Regions from separate parts of the Streptomyces sp. NBC_00637 genome, predicted to be linked through region 1. Evidence: riboswitches for the same ligand, from Rfam matches in the RefSeq annotation. Region 1 holds a riboswitch; the other holds the start of a gene.
What was found. Region 1 has a riboswitch for glycine ahead of gcvT (glycine cleavage system aminomethyltransferase GcvT). Riboswitches for the same ligand answer to the same signal wherever they lie in the genome.
Positions count from the first base shown of each region.

Region 1 (10,041 bases):
TCTGGACCAGGCCGCCCACGGGGTCGCAGGTCAGGCCGAGGTTGTGTTCCATGCCGATCTCGGCCGCGTTCTCGACCTGCTCGGGGGAGCCGCCGAGGACCTCGGCCAGCGCGCCCGCGGCCATCGAGCAGGCCGAGCCGACCTCGCCCTGGCAGCCGACCTCGGCGCCGGAGATGGAGGCGTTCTCCTTGAAGAGCATGCCGATCGCGCCCGCCGCGAGCAGGAAGCGGACCACCCCGTCCTCGTCGGCGCCGGGCACGAAGTTCACGTAGTAGTGCAGGACCGCCGGGATGATGCCGGCCGCGCCGTTCGTGGGGGCGGTGACCACCCTGCCGCCGGCCGCGTTCTCCTCGTTCACGGCCATCGCGTACAACGTGATCCACTCCATGGAGAGCGCCAACGGGTCGCCCTCCGCCCGGAGTTGACGTGCCGTCATGGCCGCCCGGCGGCGGACCCGCAGGCCGCCCGGCAGGATGCCCTCGCGGGACATGCCCCGGGACACGCAGGCCTGCATCACCCGCCAGATCTCCAGCAGCCCGTCGCGGATCTCGTCCTCGGTGCGCCAGGCGCGCTCGTTCTCCAGCATCAGCGAGGAGATCGACAGGCCGGTCTCCTTCGCCAGGCGCAGCAGCTCGTCGCCCGTGCGGAAGGGGTACTTCAGGACCGTGTCGTCGAGTTTGATGCGGTCCGCGCCGACCGCGTCCTCGTCCACGACGAAGCCGCCGCCGACCGAGTAGTACGTCTTCGACAGCAGCTCGGCGCCCTGGGCGTCGTGGGCCCATATCGTCATGCCGTTGGCGTGGTAGGGGAGGGCCTTGCGGCGGTGCAGCACCAGGTCGTCGTCGAAGGAGAACGGCACCTCGTGCGAGCCCAGCAGCCGCAGCCGGCCGGACTCCTTGATCTGCTCCACCCGGTCGTCCGCGCCCTCCACGTCCACCGTGCGCGGCGAGGAGCCCTCCAGGCCGAGGAGGACCGCCTTGGGCGTGCCGTGGCCGTGGCCGGTCGCGCCGAGCGAGCCGTACAGCTCGCAGCGCACCGAGGCGGTGGAGTCCAGCAGACCCTCGCCGCGCAGCCGCCGCGCGAACATGCGGGCAGCGCGCATCGGGCCGACCGTGTGGGAGCTGGACGGGCCGATGCCGATCGAGAACAGGTCGAAGACCGAGATGGCCACGGGAACTCCTCCATACGGGGGTGGTGCGGGGTGCCGCCCACACCTCACAGTGTGCGCGGCACCCGGGAAAGGGAACTACTCGCTCAGACCGGGATACAGCGGGTGCTTGTCGGCCAGGGCCGTGACCCGGGCCTTCAGCGCCGCCGCGTCGGCCTCCACGAACGGGGACGGCGCCTTCAGCGTCTCGGCGATCACGTCCGCGACCTCGGCGAAGTCCGCGGCGGTGAAGCCGCGGGTGGCGAGGGCGGGCGTGCCGATCCGCAGTCCGGAGGTGACCATCGGCGGCCGCGGGTCGTTCGGGACCGCGTTGCGGTTGACCGTGATGCCGACCTCGTGGAGCCGGTCCTCGGCCTGCTGACCGTCCAGCTCGGACTCGCGCAGGTCGACGAGGATCAGGTGCACGTCGGTGCCGCCGGACAGGACGTTCACCCCGGCCGCGCGGGCGTCCGGCGAGGTCAGGCGCTCGGCGAGGATCTTCGCGCCCTCGACCGTGCGGGCCTGGCGCTCCTTGAAGTCCTCGCTCGCGGCGACCTTGAAGGAGACCGCCTTGGCCGCGATCACGTGCTCCAGGGGGCCGCCCTGGAAGCCCGGGAAGACGGACGAGTTCAGCTTCTTCGCGAACTCCTTCTTCGCGAGGATGATGCCGCCGCGCGGGCCGCCCAGCGTCTTGTGGGTGGTGGACGTGACGACGTCGGCGTACGGCACCGGGTTCGGGTGCAGACCGGCCGCGACCAGACCCGCGAAGTGCGCCATGTCGACCCACAGGAAGGCCTCGACCTCGTCCGCGATCCGGCGGAACTCGGCGAAGTCCAGCTGCCGCGGGTACGCCGACCAACCCGCGATGATCACCTTCGGGCGGTGCTCCTTGGCGAGCCGCTCGACCTCGGCCATGTCGACGAGACCGGCGTCGTCTACGTGGTAGGCGACCACGTCGAACTGCTTGCCGGAGAAGTTCAGCCGCATGCCGTGGGTCAGGTGGCCGCCGTGCGCCAGGTCCAGGCCGAGGATCGTGTCGCCGGGCTTGGCCAGCGCGAACAGGGCGGCCTGGTTGGCGGAGGCGCCCGAGTGGGGCTGGACGTTGGCGTACTCGGCGCCGAACAGCTCCTTGATCCGGTCGATCGCGATCTGCTCGGCCACGTCGACGTGCTCGCAGCCGCCGTAGTAGCGGCGGCCCGGGTAGCCCTCGGCGTACTTGTTGGTCAGGACCGAGCCCTGCGCCTCCATCACCGCGAGCGGAGCGAAGTTCTCCGAGGCGATCATCTCGAGCGTGGACTGCTGGCGGTTCAGCTCGGCGTCGACCGCGGCGGCGATCTCCGGGTCGAGTTCGTGCAGGGGCGTGTTCAGGACGGACATGCGTCTACGACTCCTCAGCCGGCGATGAAGGCGGTGTACTCGTCGGCGCTGAGCAGGTCCTCCTGCTCACCCGCCGTGCGTACCTTGAACAGCCATCCGCCCTCGAACGGGGCGGAGTTGACCAGCGCCGGGTCGTCGACGACGTCCTGGTTGACCTCGACGATCTCGCCGGAGACCGGCGCGTACAGCTCGCTGACCGACTTGGTCGACTCCAGCTCGCCGCAGGTCCCGCCCGCGGTGACCGTGGTACCGACCTCCGGGAGCTCCACGAAGACCACGTCGCCGAGCGCGTTGGCCGCGTGCTCCGTGATGCCGACCGTCGAGACGCCGTCCTCGGCGACCGACAGCCACTCGTGCTCCTTGCTGTAGCGCAGCTGCTGGGGGTTGCTCATGGCTTGAATTCTCCTGTACGCGGGAGGGTGCTGGTGAATGGGGGACTGCTGAAAACACGCGTGAGCAGCGGAACTGTGCGCAGCGTCACGTGCGGGCGGGCGTCTTCGCGCCCAGTGTCTACTTCTGGCGCTTGTAGAACGGCAGCGCCACGACCTCGTACGGCTCGTGGCTGCCCCGGATGTCCACGCCGACACCCGTGGTCCCGGGCGCCGCGTGGGCCGCGTCGACGTACGCCATCGCGATCGGCTTGCCGAGGGTGGGGGAGGGGGCACCGGAGGTCACCTCGCCGATCACCTCGGCGCCGGCCACCACGGCGAACCCGGCGCGCGGGACCCGGCGGCCCTCGGCGACCAGGCCGACGAGGACCCGCGGGGGCTGCGAGGCGGCCCGCTCGGCGGCCGCCTCCAGTGCCGCACGCCCGACGAAGTCGCCGTCCTTGTCGAACTTCACCACCCGGCCGAGTCCCGCGTCGAACGGGGTGAGGGAGGTGCTCAGCTCGTGCCCGTACAGCGGCATGCCGGCCTCCAGGCGCAGTGTGTCCCGGCAGGACAGACCGCAGGCCACCAGCCCGGCGGTCTCCCCGGCCTTGGTCAGCGCCTGCCACAGCTCGACGGCGTGCTCCGGCCGTACGAACAGTTCGAAGCCGTCCTCACCGGTGTAGCCGGTGCGCGCGATCAGCGCGGGGACCCCGGCGACGGTGCCGGGCAGACCGGCGTAGTACTTCAGGCCGTCCAGGTCGGCGTCGGTGACGGCGGCGAGGATGCCCGGGGACTCGGGGCCCTGCACGGCGATCAGCGCGTAGGCGTCCCGGTCGTCGCGGACCTCCGCGTCGAAGCCCTCGGCGCGCTCGGTCAGCGCGTCCAGCACGACCTGCGCGTTGGACGCGTTGGCCACCACCATGAACTCGGTTTCGCCGAGCCGGTAGACGATCAGGTCGTCCAGGATGCCGCCGTCCGCCCGGCAGATCATCGTGTAGCGGGCGCGGCCGGCCTTGACCGCACCGATGTTGCCCACCAGGGCGAAGTCGAGGAGGGCGGCGGCCTGCGGGCCGGCGACGGTGATCTCGCCCATGTGCGAGAGGTCGAAGAGCCCGGCCCGGGTGCGGACGGCGTGGTGCTCGTCGCGCTCGGAGCCGTAGCGCAGGGGCATGTCCCAGCCGGCGAAGTCGGTCATCGTCGCGCCGAGCGCGCGGTGCACGGCGTCGAGGGCGGTGCGGCGCTGCTCGGCGTTCTGGTCGGATGCGGGGTCGGTACTGCTCATCGGGCGTTCGTCTCCCAAGGCGACGGAATCCCCCCGTGCGAGCGCAGCGGGACATGCGGGCATGGGGGAAGGCGAGGTCGTTCCTCCCCATCTGTCATCGGAACCTGAGAGGTTCGCCATGACAGCCCGCCAGGGGATCGATCATGACTTGCACCTTGGGTGGAGCCACTGGAGACAGCGGCCCGCTTTTCAGATGTGCCTCGCCCGCGCGGTAACGGGGCCTGAGAGATTCAAGGGAGGGACTTGCTCCTTCGGCGCCCCAGCGAAGCTGCTGCTGAGGACTCTCCCGCGCGGATTCAAACGGCCGGTATGCAGTTGGCGCGGCCATCATTGCACGGCTCGCCCCGATCACGGCAGGCCGCATCTGTAACCGGCTTGTGTCGGTACGCGCACGAAATCACCGAGCACAGCGCATTACCTTCTCTTTACGCTCGGTGGGGATGAGGACACCATCTGACCCCAGGGGAGGACGATCACGGTGAACAGGACGACCAGGGCAAGGTCCACGGCACTCGCGACCGGTTCCGGCATCGCGCTGCCCGCGCAGCCCGTCGCCCCGGCCCGGGAGGCGCGCGGCCCGCGGTCGGCGCCCGTCGTCCGCGACCTGCGCGAGCGGCTCGGCCGCAGCCCGCACGGTCTGCTCTTCGGCCCCCGTGACCTGGTCGTGGTCACCGGTCTGCCCGGCAGCGGCAAGTCCACGCTCATGCGGCGGACCGTCCAGGGCGTACGCGTCGACTCCCAGGACACCCGGGACCGCTGGGACGCCCGCGCCCCCCGCTTCCTGCCCTACGCCCTCTACCGGCCGCTCGTCCGGCTCGCCCACTACGCGGGCCTGCGCCGGGCGCTGCGCGGCGGCACGGGCGTCGTCGTGCACGACTGCGGTACGCAGGCCTGGGTCCGTGACTGGCTGGCCCGCGAGGCCCGCCGCCGCGGCGGCACCCTCCACCTGCTGCTGCTGGACGTCGGCGCGGACACGGCACTGGAGGGACAGCGCGAGCGCGGCCGGGGTGTCTCCCGGTACGCGTTCCTGCGCCACCGCCATGCCGCCGCCCGTCTGGTGCGCTCGGTGGAGAAGGGCAGGCTGCCCGAGGGCTGCGGCTCGGCGGTGCTGCTCGACCGCGCGGCGGCCGACGCGCTGCGCCGCATCGGATTCACGGGCTGACGGCTCCGGGGCGGCCCCCGGTACCCGCTAGCCTTTCGGTCACGGCAGAGTGAGCGGCTCTCAGCAGGCGGTAGGCAGATGGATTTTCCCCCGGTGAACTTTCCGACGGACTTCTCCGCGGACCGTCCGGCGCAGGCACACCCCCATCCGCACGGCGGATGGCCCGGCAACGAGCTGGAGGAGGTGCTCTCCGGCTCCCTCGGCGTGCCCGGAGCCGGCGGCCGGATCGTCGAGGTGCTCGGGCGCAGCTTCGTCTGGGTGCCGCTGCCCGGCGGCGGTGGCCCGCACAGCGGTCCCCTCGACCTGCCCACGATGGAGCTCGAGGGCCAGGTGTACGTGCCGGTCTTCAGTTCCGAGGAACAGTTCCGCCAGGTCGTCGGCTCGCACATGTCGTTCACGATCGCGCCCGCCGTGGAGTTCGCCCGGGGCCTGCCCCCGCAGGTGGGCATCCTGGTCAACCCGGACGGCGTGGTGGGGGTCCCGCTGCCGCCGCCCGCCGTGGCCGAGCTCTGCCGGGCGGGCCGTACCCCGCTCGACGGCACCGCCGCCGGCGGCCGGGTCCGCCTCTACGAGCCCGACTGGCAGGACGACCCGATGGAGTTCCTGGCCGCGGCCTCGGCGGAGTTCGAGGCGATCGGCGTGGTCCGTACGGCCCGCCGCTGCCTGGCGGCCATCGAGACGGCGGACCCGGTGATGTTCGTGGGCGTGGAACTCTCCCAGTGGGAGGGCGACTTGCGCGCCCTGCCGCTGGACGCCCTGGGCAGGGCCCTGACGAGGGCGGCGACGCCCTGGCCGGTCAACCTGGTCCTCCTGGACGTCGCCCAGGATCCGGTGGGCGACTGGATGCGGGAGCGGGTCCGCCCGTTCTACACCAGGCTTCACTAGGTGCCGGGCCGGAGGCGGCGCGGCCGAAGGGGCGTGGGCCCGCGGCCGTCCGAGGCTCCGCCGCGGAGCGCCCCCGGCCGCACCCGGCCCGGGGCCGCCGACGTGTCATCAGCCCGAGCTCCCCACGGCTCGGCCGGGCGGAGCGCCTAAGCTGGACTCCGACGCGGGGCAACTTCTCGAAGGGGCGATAAAAAGTGAGCGCTGGCACTGCCGCGACCGGCTCGGTCGAGCACATGCTGCGCCAGGTCACGCCCGGGCGCTACGACGCCTACGAGGCGCTCCTGCGCGCGCTCGCGACCCCCTCCTCCGGCCGGCTCTGGATGCTGCTGTGGCACGGCCAGGCCGGCTCCCCGGACGCCCAGTACGGAAACATGGAGGTCGAAGGGCACGGGTACGCCCCCTGCGTCACCTCCGCCCAGGAGCTCAGCGCGAGTGGCTGGAACAGGTCGTACGAGGTGGTCGAAGGGCTGGACGTGGCCCGCACCCTCTATCCCGACCACTACGGCCTGTGGCTGAACCCGCACGCCCCCGGCGGCGGTGTCGGCATTCCGTGGCTGGACCTGCGGCGCATCGCCACCGGTCTGGAGCGTCAGCCGGCCGGGCCGCTGCGGCTGTCCGAACCGGGCATCGAGATCCCGCAGTTCTACGCCCTGCTCGCGCAGAACGCCCACCGTACCCCGGCGGTCCGCGCGCTGCGCCGGGCCTGGGTGCAGCCGGCGCTGGGCGCGCCCTACCTGGCCATCGGGCTCGACGTGTACGACTCCTCCCCGCCGGCCGTGGACGCCGTCCGGGCGATGATGCAGCAGTCCATCGGGGCGGTGCCGGACGGGCTGCCGGTCTCGACGGTCGCCATGACCGACGAGTACGACCCCGTCGTGATGTGGATGCGTGCGACCGCCCGGCCCTTCTACGACCGCGAGGCCCACGCCCCCGCCCCGGCCCAGGCTCCCGCCGGCGGCTACGGCTTTCCGCCCACCGGACGTTACTGACGTCCGAAACCGGTCCCGCCGCGAGGTGGGAGCCGGATGTCTTCGCGCGTAGATGGCGACGATTGGTACCGGTTTTGTCCGTTCTGACCCAATAAGTCAGTGTCCGGGGGGCGTTACCCGCCGTCCGGATAACGGAACCCCTCTACCCGGATTACGTTTACGCATCCATTCACTGCCAAGTCTGGCTACAGATCGCCAAACCGTTGAAGACTCCGGCGTCAGGGGACTTATCCCCTGCGTATTACGGACTGATCACGCCGCTACAGCGGCAAGTGCGGGCCGGCTACCGCCGGTTGAGAGGGGTCCCTGCCAGATGACGGCACCATTGCACGAGCCGACCGCGGAAGCGGCCCCGAGCGCGGCCGAGGAAGCGTCGGTCGCCACCAGCGGCGCCAAGGCCGTTCAGGGCCGTTCCCTGGGCCGGATCGCCTGGGAGCGCCTCAAGCGGGACAAGCTCGCCCTCACGGGCGGCGTCGTGGTGCTCCTCCTCGTCGTGATCGCGCTGCTCGCGCCGGTCATCACGGGACTCCTGGGGCAGGACCCGAACGAGTACCACGAGAGCCTCATCGACCCGCTCTTCGGGACGCCCACGGGCTCCCTGGGGGGCATCAGCGGTGACCACCTGCTCGGTGTCGAGCCGGTCAACGGCCGTGACATCTTCGCCCGAGTCCTCTACGGCGCCCGGATCTCCCTGCTGGTCGGCTTCCTGTCGGCCGTGGTCGCCGTGATCCTCGGAACGGTGCTGGGCATCCTCGCCGGTTTCTTCGGAGGCTGGGTCGATTCCTTCATCAGCCGGGTGATGGACGGTCTGCTCGCCTTCCCGCAGCTGCTGTTCATCATCGCGCTGGTCTCCGTCATGCCGAGCGACATGCTGGGACTCTCCGGTTCGAGCGTGCGTGTCTTCGTGATGATCCTGGTCATCGGCTTCTTCGGCTGGCCCTACATCGGACGTGTGGTGCGCGGCCAGACCCTCTCGCTGCGTGAGCGCGAGTACGTCGAGGCCGCCCGATCGCTGGGCGCGGGGCGGCTGTACATCCTGTTCAAGGAACTGCTGCCCAACCTGGTCGCCCCGATCGTCGTGTACACGACGATGATGATCCCCACCAACATCCTCACCGAGGCGGCGCTCAGCTTCCTGGGCGTCGGGGTCAAGCCGCCCACCGCCTCGTGGGGGCAGATGCTCTCGAGCGCGATCGACTACTACGAGTCGGACCCGATGTACATGGTGGTCCCCGGTGTGGCGATCTTCATCACCGTGCTCGCCTTCAACCTCTTCGGTGACGGCATCCGGGACGCGCTGGACCCGAAGGCCTCCCGCTGATCCGCCCCGTCGGGGATCCGCGAACACAGCGAGCCGCAGAACCGCCGAAACACGGCGCCTCAACCGTCCCGTGGTCTCCACACGGGGTATCTCTCATCTATCCGGAGGATCCGAGATCGTGACTACCCAACGCACCTCAGGGCGGCGGAAGCAGGCATTTGCCGCTGCTGCCGCGGTCGCCGCGCTGCTGACCACGGCGGCGTGCGGCGGCGGTGGAGACGACGGCGACAAGGGCTCGAGCTCCGGTGCCGCCGGCTTCGACGCCGCGAACAACAAGGTCGCCCAGGCCTCTGCCGCCAAGAAGGGCGGCACGCTGAAGTTCGGTGCCGCACAGGACGCCGACTCGTGGGACACCACGCGTGGCTACTACGGCATGATGTGGAACTTCGCCCGCTACTACAGCCGTCAGCTCGTCACGAACAAGGCCGAGCCGGGTGCCGCGGGCGCCGAGGTCACTCCGGACCTCGCCACCGCGACCGCGAAGGTCACGGACGACGGCAAGACCTACACGTACACCCTGCGTGACGGCGTCACGTGGGAGGACGGCAAGGCGATCACGTCCAAGGACGTGAAGTACGGCATCGAGCGCGTGTGGGCGCAGGACGTGCTGTCCGGCGGTCCGACGTACCTCAAGGACGTGCTCGACCCCAAGGGCGAGTACAAGGGTCCCTACAAGGACACGTCCGCGGACAAGCTCGGTCTGAAGGCGATAGACACGCCCGACGACAAGACCATCGTCTTCCACCTCCCGCAGGCCAACTCGGACTTCGAGGAGATGCTGGCCCTGGTCTCGGCCTCGCCGGTCCGCCAGGACATGGACACCAAGGCCAAGTACGGCCTGAAGCCGTTCTCCTCGGGCCCGTACAAGTTCGCGTCCTACTCCCCGGGCAAGGACCTCAAGCTGGTCCGCAACACCTCCTGGAAGCAGGCCTCGGACCCGATCCGCAAGGCCTACCCGGACCAGATCACCATCAAGTTCTTCTCGGACGCCAACCAGCTCGACCAGCGTCTGCTGAGCGGTGACCTGGACCTCGACCTGAACCAGACCGGCATGTCGCCGCAGGGCCGCACCACCGCCCTGAAGCAGCACAAGGCCAACCTGGACAACCCGGTCTCCGGCTACGTCCGTTACGCGGTCTTCCCGCAGAGCGTCGCGCCGTTCAACAACATCGAGTGCCGCAAGGCCGTCATCCTCGGCGCCGACCACGTGTCGCTCCAGACCGCCCGCGGCGGTCCGGTCGCCGGTGGCGACATCGGCACCAACATGCTGCCGCCGTCCGTCCCGGGTGCCGAGGGTCAGAAGTACGACCCGTACGAGATCTCCGGCGCCAACAAGAGCGGCAACGAGGCCAAGGCCAAGGAGGCCCTGAAGGCCTGCGGTCAGCCGAACGGCTTCAAGACCACCATCGCGGTGCGTAACAACAAGCCGGTCGAGGTGGCCACCGCCCAGTCCCTCCAGGCGTCGCTGGCGAAGATCGGCATCACCGCCGAGATCGACCAGTACGAC
Region 1 is NZ_CP109046.1:2,566,560-2,576,600, reverse strand. It holds gene OG440_RS10925 (L-serine ammonia-lyase) at 1-1,171, opposite strand, end outside; gene glyA (serine hydroxymethyltransferase) at 1,247-2,524, opposite strand; gene gcvH (glycine cleavage system protein GcvH) at 2,539-2,916, opposite strand; gene gcvT (glycine cleavage system aminomethyltransferase GcvT) at 3,035-4,177, opposite strand; glycine riboswitch at 4,377-4,476, opposite strand; gene OG440_RS10905 (AAA family ATPase) at 4,650-5,339, shown strand; gene OG440_RS10900 (enhanced serine sensitivity protein SseB) at 5,433-6,224, shown strand; gene OG440_RS10895 (enhanced serine sensitivity protein SseB C-terminal domain-containing protein) at 6,458-7,213, shown strand; gene OG440_RS10890 (ABC transporter permease) at 7,527-8,534, shown strand; gene OG440_RS10885 (ABC transporter substrate-binding protein) at 8,653-10,041, shown strand, end outside.

Region 2 (10,041 bases), 4.6 Mb from region 1:
CGCGGACGGTGGTTCGATGAGCATCGGCACCGTGCTGAACGCACTCCGCGACGAGTTTCCCGAAGTCACCATCTCCAAGATCCGGTTCCTGGAGTCGGAAGGGCTCATCGAGCCGCAGCGGACCCCATCGGGGTACCGGAAGTTCAGTGCGCAGGACGTCGAGCGCCTCGGTCACGTCCTGCGGATGCAGCGGGACCACTATCTGCCGCTCAAGGTCATCCGCGAGCACCTGGACGCCATGGAGCGCGGTGAGGCCGCACCGCTGCCGACGGTGGGCCGGCAGCGGGACGGCGAGTCGGTTCCGGAGGCGTCGGAGGGGCCCACCGTCGCCAGGATCGGTCGCTCCGAGCTGCTGGCGGCCGCGGGGATCGGTGAGCCGGAACTCGAGGAGTGGCAGTCGTACGGTCTCGTCGTGCCGTTGGAGGACGGGGTCTACGACGCCGAGGCGGCGACCGTGGCAGCGCTCGTCGCGGAGCTGGGCAGGTTCGGGATCGAACCCCGGCATCTGCGGGCGATGAAGGCCGCGGCCGACCGTGAGGCCGGGCTCGTGGACCAGGTGGTGGCCCCGCTCAAGCGCCACCGCAACCCGCAGACCAGGGCTCACGCGCAGGCCCGTACGAAGGAACTCGCGGGGCTCACGGTGCGGCTGCACGCGGCGCTGGTGCAGACGGCGCTCGGGGTGCGGTTGCCCTGAGAGGGCGGGTTCGTCCTGGGCGGATCGCTCACCCGTTCCCGGCCCGACTACCCAAACGTCCCGGGCACGGCCTAGGGTTGCTGTGTGAACGAGCTCGATGTCGTAGGTGTCCGGGTCGAGATGCCCTCCAACCAACCGATCGTGCTGCTGCGCGAAGTGGGAGGCGACCGCTACCTTCCCATCTGGATCGGACCGGGTGAGGCGACGGCGATCGCCTTCGCCCAGCAGGGCATGGCTCCCGCGCGACCGCTGACCCACGACCTGTTCAAGGACGTGCTGGAGGCCGTCGGCCAGGAGCTCACCGAGGTGCGCATCACGGACCTGCGGGAGGGCGTCTTCTACGCGGAGCTCGTCTTCGCCAGCGGGGTCGAGGTGAGCGCGCGCCCCTCGGATGCCATAGCGCTGGCGTTGCGCACGGGGACACCGATCTACGGCAGTGACACGGTCCTGGACGACGCGGGTATCGCCATCCCGGACGAGCAGGAGGACGAGGTGGAGAAGTTCCGCGAGTTCCTCGACCAGATCTCGCCCGAGGACTTCGGCACCAGCAACCAGTAGTCGGCACATGCGCGGAACGCGGGCGTCCTGCACGGGGACGCCCGCCCTGTTTTCGGCAAATGCCAACGGCGAGTGAGAGCGTCCTACGGCTACTTCTCAGCGCATTCGGCTAGCCTTTCCCCGCGACGGGGTGCGTGAAACCACTCTCAGGGTGATTATCACTCGGCGTGCCGAGTGTGGCGATCGTTGACGCACCCCTGGTGACTGCCTACCGTCGACAAGGCAGGTCAAGGACGGAGGTCGGCGTGAGAAGCAGCGGCGACGGTACGGCTGGGGGTGCCCCCGGACTCGGTGTCGGGGGGAGCGGTCCGTACCCTTCCCCGGGCTCTCCAGCGTGGTCGAGCAGGGGGTATCCCCAGCAGAGCAGCGCGGCCGATCATGCTCAGCAGCGACCGGCGGCCGTGCCGAGCAGCGGAGGGGCGACGTCCATGGCGTCCGAGCAGATCGGCTATCGCGGTCCGACGGCCTGCGCGGCCGCGGGCATCACCTATCGGCAACTGGACTACTGGGCCCGCACCGGGCTGGTCGAGCCGAGCGTGCGGCCGGCCCACGGGTCCGGCACACAGCGTCTGTACAGCTTCCGGGACGTCGTCGTCCTGAAGATCGTCAAGCGGTTCCTCGACACCGGGGTGTCGCTCCAGAACATCCGCACCGCCGTGCAGCATCTGCGCGAGCGCGGGTTCAGCGATCTGGAGCGCATGACGCTGATGAGCGACGGGGCCACCGTCTACGAGTGCACCTCGCCGGACGAGGTCCACGCGCTGCTCCAGGGCGGCCAGGGCATCTTCGGGATCGCCGTCGGCGTGGTGTGGCGGGACGTCGAGAGCGCGCTGTCGCAGTTGCACGGGGAGCGGGTCGACACGGGCGAGACGCTCGTCGGGCACAATCCGGCGGACGAACTGGCACGGCGGCGCAACCGGGCGGTCTGAAGCCCGTTCAAGGGGCGCGGGGAGCGGCTGTACGACGTCATTGTCAGTGGCGTGGTGCAGCATCGGACATGTGAGAAACGCGCCCACGATCCTGCATCTCGACATGGATGCCTTCTTCGCACAGGCGGAGCAGGCGTCCAAGCCGAGCCTGCGGGGGAAAGCCGTGGTCGTGGGCGGTCTGGGGCCCCGCGGCGTGGTCGCGACCGCCTCCTACGAGGCGCGGGTGTTCGGGGTGCACTCGGCGATGCCCATGGCCCAGGCGCGTCGGCGGGCTCCGAACGCCGCGTATCTGGTTCCGCGCTTCGCGTTCTACCGGTCGATCAGCGAGCAGGTCATGGGGCTGCTGCGGGCGCTGTCGCCGCTGGTGGAGCCGCTGAGCCTGGATGAGGCCTTCGTGGACCTGGATGCCGGGGGAGCGGCCTGGGACAGCGACTCGGCGCGGCTGGCGGGGATCAGGCTGCGCGCGGACATACGGGCCGTCACCGGGCTCACGGGCTCGGTGGGTCTGGCCTCCTGCAAGATGCTGGCGAAGATCGCCTCGGAGCAGGCGAAGCCCGACGGGCTGGTGCTCATCGAGCCGGGGACCGAGCGGGCCCTGCTCGGGCCGCTGTCGGTGCGGACCCTGCCGGGGGTGGGCCCGGCGACGGGGGATCATCTGCGGCGGGCCGGGATCACCACCATCGACGAGATCGCCGAGGCCGGTGAGGACGAGCTGGTGCGGCTGCTGGGCAAGGCGCACGGGCACGCGCTGCACGCCATGGCGCTGGCCCGCGACGACCGGCCCGTGGTGGCGGAGCGGGAGGCCAAGTCGGTGTCGGTCGAGGACACGTACGACGTGGACATCCACGACCGGATCCGGGTGGAGCTGGAGGTGCAGCGGCTCGCGGACCGGTGTGTGCGCCGACTGCGGGAGGCCGGTCTGTCCGGCCGGACCATCGTGCTGAAGGTGCGGCGCTACGACTTCTCCACGCTCACCCGGTCCGAGACCCTGCGTGGGCCCACCGATGATCCGGCGGTGGTCCGGGAGGCGGCGGCCCGGTTGCTGGACTCGGTGGACACCACGGGCGGGGTGCGGTTGCTGGGGGTGGGCGTGAGCGGGCTGGCGGACTTCACGCAGGAGGATCTGTTCGCGCAGGCGGCCGAGGAGCGGGCGGACGGGCCCGAGGAGGAGCTCGCCGAAGAGCCCGTCGGCGAGGTGCCGGTGCCGGTCGAGCGCCAGTGGCGTCCAGGGCACGATGTGCGGCACGCGGAGCTGGGACACGGATGGGTGCAGGGCAGCGGCCTGGGCCGGGTCACCGTGCGGTTCGAGACGCCCGAGTCGGAGCCGGGCCGGGTGCGCACCTTCAGGACCGATGATCCCGGACTGGAGCCGGCGGATCCCTTGCCGTTGGTGCCGCGAAGACCCGATGACGAGGGCGGGTCGGCGGCAGGAGCGCCGGATCCCCAGGCGCAGCCGTCGGAGGTGGAGTCCGGGAACTCTTCGTGAGGCCGATCAGTTACACAGAGTGAAGCCGTTCGACGTGTGGGGTGAGTCGGAGTGGTGGCGGTGTCCCGGGAGGTGGCACCGGTGACGGAGGGGGGAGCTGCATGAAGCTGCACGAAGGCCGGTTGGCGGACCCGGGCGGGGGGTCGGCGGAGCGAGAAGCCGAGGTGCGACGGGTGGTGGACCGGGTCACCCGGTGGGCCGGGAACCGGAGCGACGTGGTGGGGCTGCTGCTCGTCGGGTCTGGTGCGCGCGGGGCCGCGCGGGCCGACTCCGACATGGACCTCGTGGTGCTGTCGACCGCGCCTGCCCGGTACGCCGAGGACGAGGGCTGGGCGGGTGAGCTGGACCTGGGAGAGGCGACGCGGGTCCGGGAAGGGGGCAGGTCACCGAATGGCGGTATGTGACCGCCTCCGGTCTGGAGGTCGAGGTGGGGGTCGGCTCCGCCCGGTGGGCGCGGACCGATCCGGTCGACGAGGGCACCCGGAGACTCGTCACGGACGGCGCGCGGCCGCTGTACGACCCCGCCGGCATTCTCGGGGCGCTGATACGGGCCTGCGGCTGAGGGGATCAGCCGTCGTCCGTGCCCGCCAGACGGCCGAAGTCGTGGTCGGGGAGCGGAGGAGCGGCGCCCACGTCGAGACCGTAGTGGTGGTACAGCTGGAGTTCCTGTTCCGGGGAGAGGTGGCGACCCACGCCGAAGTCGGGAGCGTCCCTGATCAGGGCCCGTTCGAAGGGGATGTGCAAGGTGCCCTCGACCAGCCGGCTGGGCTCCAGGGGGACGAAGGCGTCGCGGGAGAACAGACCGGTGCGTATGGCCGCCCACTCCGGTACTCCGGTGGCGTCGTCGAGGTAGACCTCGTCGACGGTGCCGATCTTGGTGCCGTTGCGGTCGAACGCCTTGCGGCCGATCAGGTTGCGCGGATCGATGTCGGTCTGCACGGGCCCTCCACTTGGTCGCAACTCATCCGTAAGCACTACAAAAGAGCACATCGGGACGAGCGGCCACTCGAGCGAGTCTCATTGACCTCGCTGGTAGTCTGGCAACGGCTGCTGACACCGCGCGGGAGAGTCTCCGGACATCACCGGAGGCGCCGAAGGAGCAAATCCTCCCCGGAATCTCTCAGGCTCACGTACCGCACGGACGAGGTCACTCTGGAAAGCAGGGCGGGTGCCGACGGCGTCGACGGCTTCCGCTCTCACCGACGGTGAAAGCCGGGTGCCTTCGGGCGACCCGGTGAAGCTCTCAGGTTGAGATGACAGAGGGGGAGGCCGTCCGGGTACCCACCGTGGTGACCCTCGAAGGTCGTGTCTGACCAGGAGGCCTCCGTAATGACCGCCCATCGCATTCCGCTCGCAGAGCTCGAGCAGGGAATTCCCTTCGAACAGCGCCACATCGGGCCCGACCTCGAGGCGAGGGCCAAGATGCTCGCCCAGGTCGGCTACGGCTCGCTCGACGAGCTGACCGCGGCAGCGGTCCCGGATGTGATCAAGAACGCCGACGCGCTCGACCTGCCGGGCGCGCGCACCGAGGCCGAGGTGCTGGCCGAGCTGCGCTCGCTGGCCGACCGCAACCAGGTCCTCGACTCGATGATCGGACTCGGCTACTACGGGACGTTCACGCCGCCCGTCATCCTGCGCAACGTCATGGAGAACCCGGCCTGGTACACGGCCTACACGCCGTACCAGCCGGAGATCTCCCAGGGCCGGCTCGAAGCGCTGCTGAACTTCCAGACCATGGTCGCCGACCTCACCGGGCTGCCGACCTCCGGTGCGTCGCTGCTCGACGAGGGCACGGCCGCCGCCGAGGCGATGGCGCTGTCCCGGCGGATGGGGAAGAACAAGAAGGGCCTCTTCCTCATCGACGCGGACGCGCTGCCGCAGACCATCGCCGTGATCCAGACCCGCGCCGAGCCCGCGGGCGTGGAGATCGTCGTCGCCGATCTGAGCGACGGGATTCCGGCGGAGCTCGCCGCGCGGGAGATCAACGGGGTGCTCGTCCAGTACCCCGGCGCCTCCGGTGCCGTGCGTGACCTCAAGGCGCTCGTCGAGCAGGCGCACGGGCTCGGCGCGCTCGTCACCGTCGCCGCGGACCTGCTCGCGCTGACCCTGCTGAAGTCGCCGGGTGAGCTCGGGGCGGACATCGCGGTCGGTACGACGCAGCGGTTCGGGGTGCCGATGGGTTTCGGCGGCCCGCACGCCGGTTACATGGCCGTCCGCGAGCAGTTCGCGCGCAGCCTGCCCGGGCGGCTGGTGGGCGTGTCGGTGGACGCCGACGGACACAAGGCCTACCGGCTCGCGCTGCAGACGCGTGAGCAGCACATCCGCCGCGAGAAGGCCACCAGCAACATCTGCACGGCGCAGGTGCTGCTGGCGGTGATGGCGGGGATGTACGCCGTCTACCACGGTCCCGACGGGCTGCGGGCCATCGCCCGGCGCACGCACCGGTACGCCTCGATCCTCGCTGCCGGGCTCGCGGCCGGTGGTGTCGAGGTCGTGCACGGGTCGTACTTCGACACGCTGACCGTGCGGGTGCCGGCGAAGGCCTCCGAGGTCGTCGCCGCCGCGCGGGAGCTCGGGGTCAACCTGCACCTCGTCGACGCCGACCAGGTCTCGATCGCCTGCGACGAGACGACCGCCCGGGCGCAGGTGTCCGCCGTCTGGGCCGCGTTCGGGGTGGACGGTGACATCGAGGCGCTCGACGCCGCCACCGCCGACTCGCTGCCCGCCGGACTGCTGCGGTCCGACGCGGTCCTGACGCACCCCGTCTTCCACCAGCACCGTTCCGAGACCGCGATGCTGCGCTATCTGCGCCGGCTCGCCGACCGGGACTACGCGCTCGACCGGGGCATGATCCCGCTGGGCTCCTGCACGATGAAGCTCAACGCGACCACCGAGATGGAGCCGGTCACCTGGCCCGAGTTCGGGCAGCTGCACCCCTTCGCGCCGGCCGGGCAGGCGGAGGGCTACCTCACGCTCATCCGCGAGCTGGAGGAGCGGCTGGCCGAGGTCACCGGGTACGACAAGGTGTCGCTCCAGCCGAACGCCGGGTCGCAGGGCGAGCTGGCCGGGCTGCTCGCCGTCCGCGGGTACCACCGGGGCAACGGGGACGAGCAGCGGACGGTGTGCCTCATCCCGTCCTCCGCGCACGGCACGAACGCGGCCAGTGCGGTGATGGCGGGCATGAAGGTCGTCGTCGTGAAGACCGCCGAGGACGGCGAGATCGACGTCGAGGACCTGCGGGCGAAGATCGAGCGGCACCGGGACGAGCTGTCGGTGCTGATGATCACCTACCCGTCCACGCACGGGGTGTTCGAGGAGCACGTCGCCGACATCTGCGCCCAGGTGCACGAGGCGGGCGGCCAGGTGTACGTCGACGGTGCCAACCTCAACGCGCTCGTCGGGCTGGCCAAGCCGGGGCACTTCGGCGGGGACGTCTCGCATCTGAACCTGCACAAGACCTTCTGCATCCCCCACGGGGGCGGCGGCCCGGGCGTCGGACCCGTCGCCGTACGGTCGCACCTGGCGCCGTATCTGCCGAACCACCCGCTCCAGCCCGCCGCCGGGCCGGAGACCGGGGTGGGGCCGATCTCCGCGGCTCCCTGGGGCTCCGCGGGGATACTGCCGATCTCGTGGGCGTATGTGCGGCTCATGGGCGGCGAGGGGCTCAAGCGGGCCACGCAGGTGGCAGTGCTCAGCGCCAACTACATCGCCAAGCGGCTGGAGCCGCACTACCCGGTGCTCTACAACGGGCCGGGCGGGCTGGTCGCGCACGAGTGCATCATCGACCTGCGGCCGCTGACCAAGGCGACCGGTGTGAGCGTCGACGACGTCGCCAAGCGGCTCATCGACTACGGGTTCCACGCGCCGACGATGTCCTTCCCGGTGGCCGGGACGCTGATGATCGAGCCGACCGAGTCCGAGGACCTGATCGAGATCGACCGTTTCTGCGAGGCGATGATCGCCATCCGTGCGGAGATCGAGAAGGTCGGCGCGGGCGAGTGGCCGGCCGAGGACAACCCGCTGCGCGGCGCTCCGCACACCGCGGCCGCGCTGGGCGGGGAGTGGGAGCACGCGTACACGCGTGAGGAGGCCGTCTTCCCGGCCGGTGTGTCCGCCGCCGACAAGTACTGGCCGCCGGTGCGCCGGATCGACCAGGCCTTCGGCGACCGCAATCTGGTCTGCTCGTGCCCGCCGCTGGACGCGTACGAGGACTGAGCGAGTGGGTGAGGGCCCCCGTCCGTTCCGGGCGGGGGCCCTCGCGCGTGCCAGGGCGTTTCTGACCATTCGCGTCCCGCGCCCTGCGGGAATTGCCGGAAGACCCTACGTCGTGGCCAGGGACACCTCGGTTGCCTTGATCAGGGCGACGGCGTCTGAGCCCACGAAGAGGCCGAGGTCCTCGGCTGCCTCCTTGGTGATCACGGCGGTGAGTTCTCCGCCGTCCATGGAGATCTTCACCGAGGCCATGACACCGCCCGTCACGAGACCGGTGATCGTGCCGGTGAGCTGGTTGCGGATGGAGAGGCCGGCGAGGCGGGCGGTGGCCAGGGAGACCTCCGTCGACTTCACCAGGGCGCGGACGGCGGTACCGGCGGTGAGGGCGAGCTGGTTCACGGCCTCCAGCGTGATGGCCGCCGTGAGGTCCTGGCCGCCGTCCAGACGGATCTTGACGGTGGCCATGACCTCGCCGGGCTGGACGGCGGTGACGGTGCCGGGGAGTTGGTTGCGGATGCTCAGGCTCATGAGGATCAACGTAGGTCGCCGGGCGCCGTGTGCGAGGTATGCGCGGGTGTGCGTCGTCGCGGCGGCGTCGGGTCGAGGCAGGACGCCGGCCCGGGAGGGGGGTCAGCCCGTGTGGACGCGGGGGCGCCGGTCGCGGTCCGGTTCGGCCTCGCGCAGGACCTCCCGGGTGACGGGTGCGACCTCGCCCTGGCCGAAGAGGAAGAAGCGCAGGAAGTTGGCGAACGGGTTGCCCTCGGTCCACTCGAAGTAGATGTGCGGGATGCAGCCGGTGGCGTCACGGGTGTGCAGCAGCAGCGCGGCCAGCGCGTTGGAGATGGAGGAGGACTCCAGGGTCAGGACGCGGTAGCGGTGGTGCAGGACCTCGCCGCGCACGGTCAGGCCCGACTCGAACTCGGAGGGGTCGACGACGGTGACCTCGACGAAGACGAAATCCTCCCCGGGGATGTCGTTGTCCTGCCGGATCTGTTCGATCTTGTCGCGGTACTCGGCCCGGTCGCGCCGGTCGGGCTCGTTGGCGATGAACCGTATCTTGCGGCTGGCCATGTCCCGGATGAAACGTTCCGCCATGGGGTCCAGCGTCACGCTCGTCACGCGGAGCTCGAAGGCGCGGGCCAGGCGGGAGAGGAGGGAGACGAGGACGATGCCGGCGATGAAGCAGGCGCCGATCTTGACGCCGTCGGGGCGTTCGACCACGTTCGCGACCGTCACGTACAGGAGGACCGCCGAGACGACCGCGAAGCCGAGGGTCCAGCCCCGCTGTCCCGCCTTGCGGGCGGCGATGGTCACCGCGATCGCGGCCGACGACATCAGGACCAGCACGCCGGTGGCGTAGGCGCCGCCCTGGGCGTCGACGTCGGCGTCGAAGATCCAGGTGACCAGGAAGGCGACGAGGGTGAAGACGATGACCATGGGGCGGACGGCGCGTGCCCAGTGCGGGGCCATGCCGTAGCGGGGGAGGTAGCGGGGCATCAGGTTGAGCAGCCCTGCCATGGCGGAGGCGCCGGCGAACCACAGGATGGCGATCGTCGACACGTCGTACACCGTGCCGAAGGCGTTGCCCAGGTACTCGTGGGAGAGGTAGGCGAGGGCCCGTCCGTTGGCCTGGCCGCCGGATTCGAACTCCTTCTCCGGGATCAGCACGGTGGTGATGAAGCTGGTGGTGATCAGGAAGACGCTCATGATCAGGGCGGCGGTCGTCAGCAGTTTCTTCGTGTCCCGGATGCGGCCCGCGGGGTTCTCCGGTGTGTCGTCCGGGTCGCCCTGGACGTGCGGCATGACCGCGACGCCGGTCTCGAAGCCGGACAGGCCCAGCGCGAGCTTGGGGAAGACCAGCAGTGAGACGCCGATCATCGCGAACACGTTGCCGTGCTCGGCGGTCAGGGCGTCGGCCCAGTCGGTGACCACGTGCCCCTCGGTGACCACATGCCACAGGCCGACGGCCACGACGACGACGTTCAGGCCGAGATAGACGGCGACCAGCGCGACCGCGACGCCGATGGCCTCCAGGAAGCCCTTGAGGAACACGGCTCCGAGCAGGGCGACGAGGACGAGCGTGATCACCATCTGCCGGTCGTGCAGGGTGCTGGTCAGGTGCGGGTTCTCGACCAGGTGGGTGGAGGCGTCCGCCGCGGACA
Region 2 is NZ_CP109046.1:7,175,084-7,185,124, forward strand. It holds gene OG440_RS31575 (MerR family transcriptional regulator) at 1-694, shown strand, start outside; gene OG440_RS31580 (bifunctional nuclease family protein) at 779-1,252, shown strand; gene OG440_RS31585 (MerR family transcriptional regulator) at 1,498-2,181, shown strand; gene OG440_RS31590 (DNA polymerase IV) at 2,252-3,667, shown strand; gene OG440_RS31595 (nucleotidyltransferase domain-containing protein) at 3,769-4,071, shown strand; gene OG440_RS31600 (hypothetical protein) at 4,068-4,229, shown strand; gene OG440_RS31605 (PRC-barrel domain-containing protein) at 4,235-4,606, opposite strand; glycine riboswitch at 4,719-4,813, shown strand; gene gcvP (aminomethyl-transferring glycine dehydrogenase) at 4,997-7,882, shown strand; gene OG440_RS31615 (molybdopterin-binding protein) at 7,988-8,407, opposite strand; gene OG440_RS31620 (amino acid transporter) at 8,510-10,041, opposite strand, start outside.
Region 2: linked by a shared signal. The riboswitch ahead of gcvP (aminomethyl-transferring glycine dehydrogenase) and the one ahead of gcvT (glycine cleavage system aminomethyltransferase GcvT) in region 1 are both predicted to bind glycine.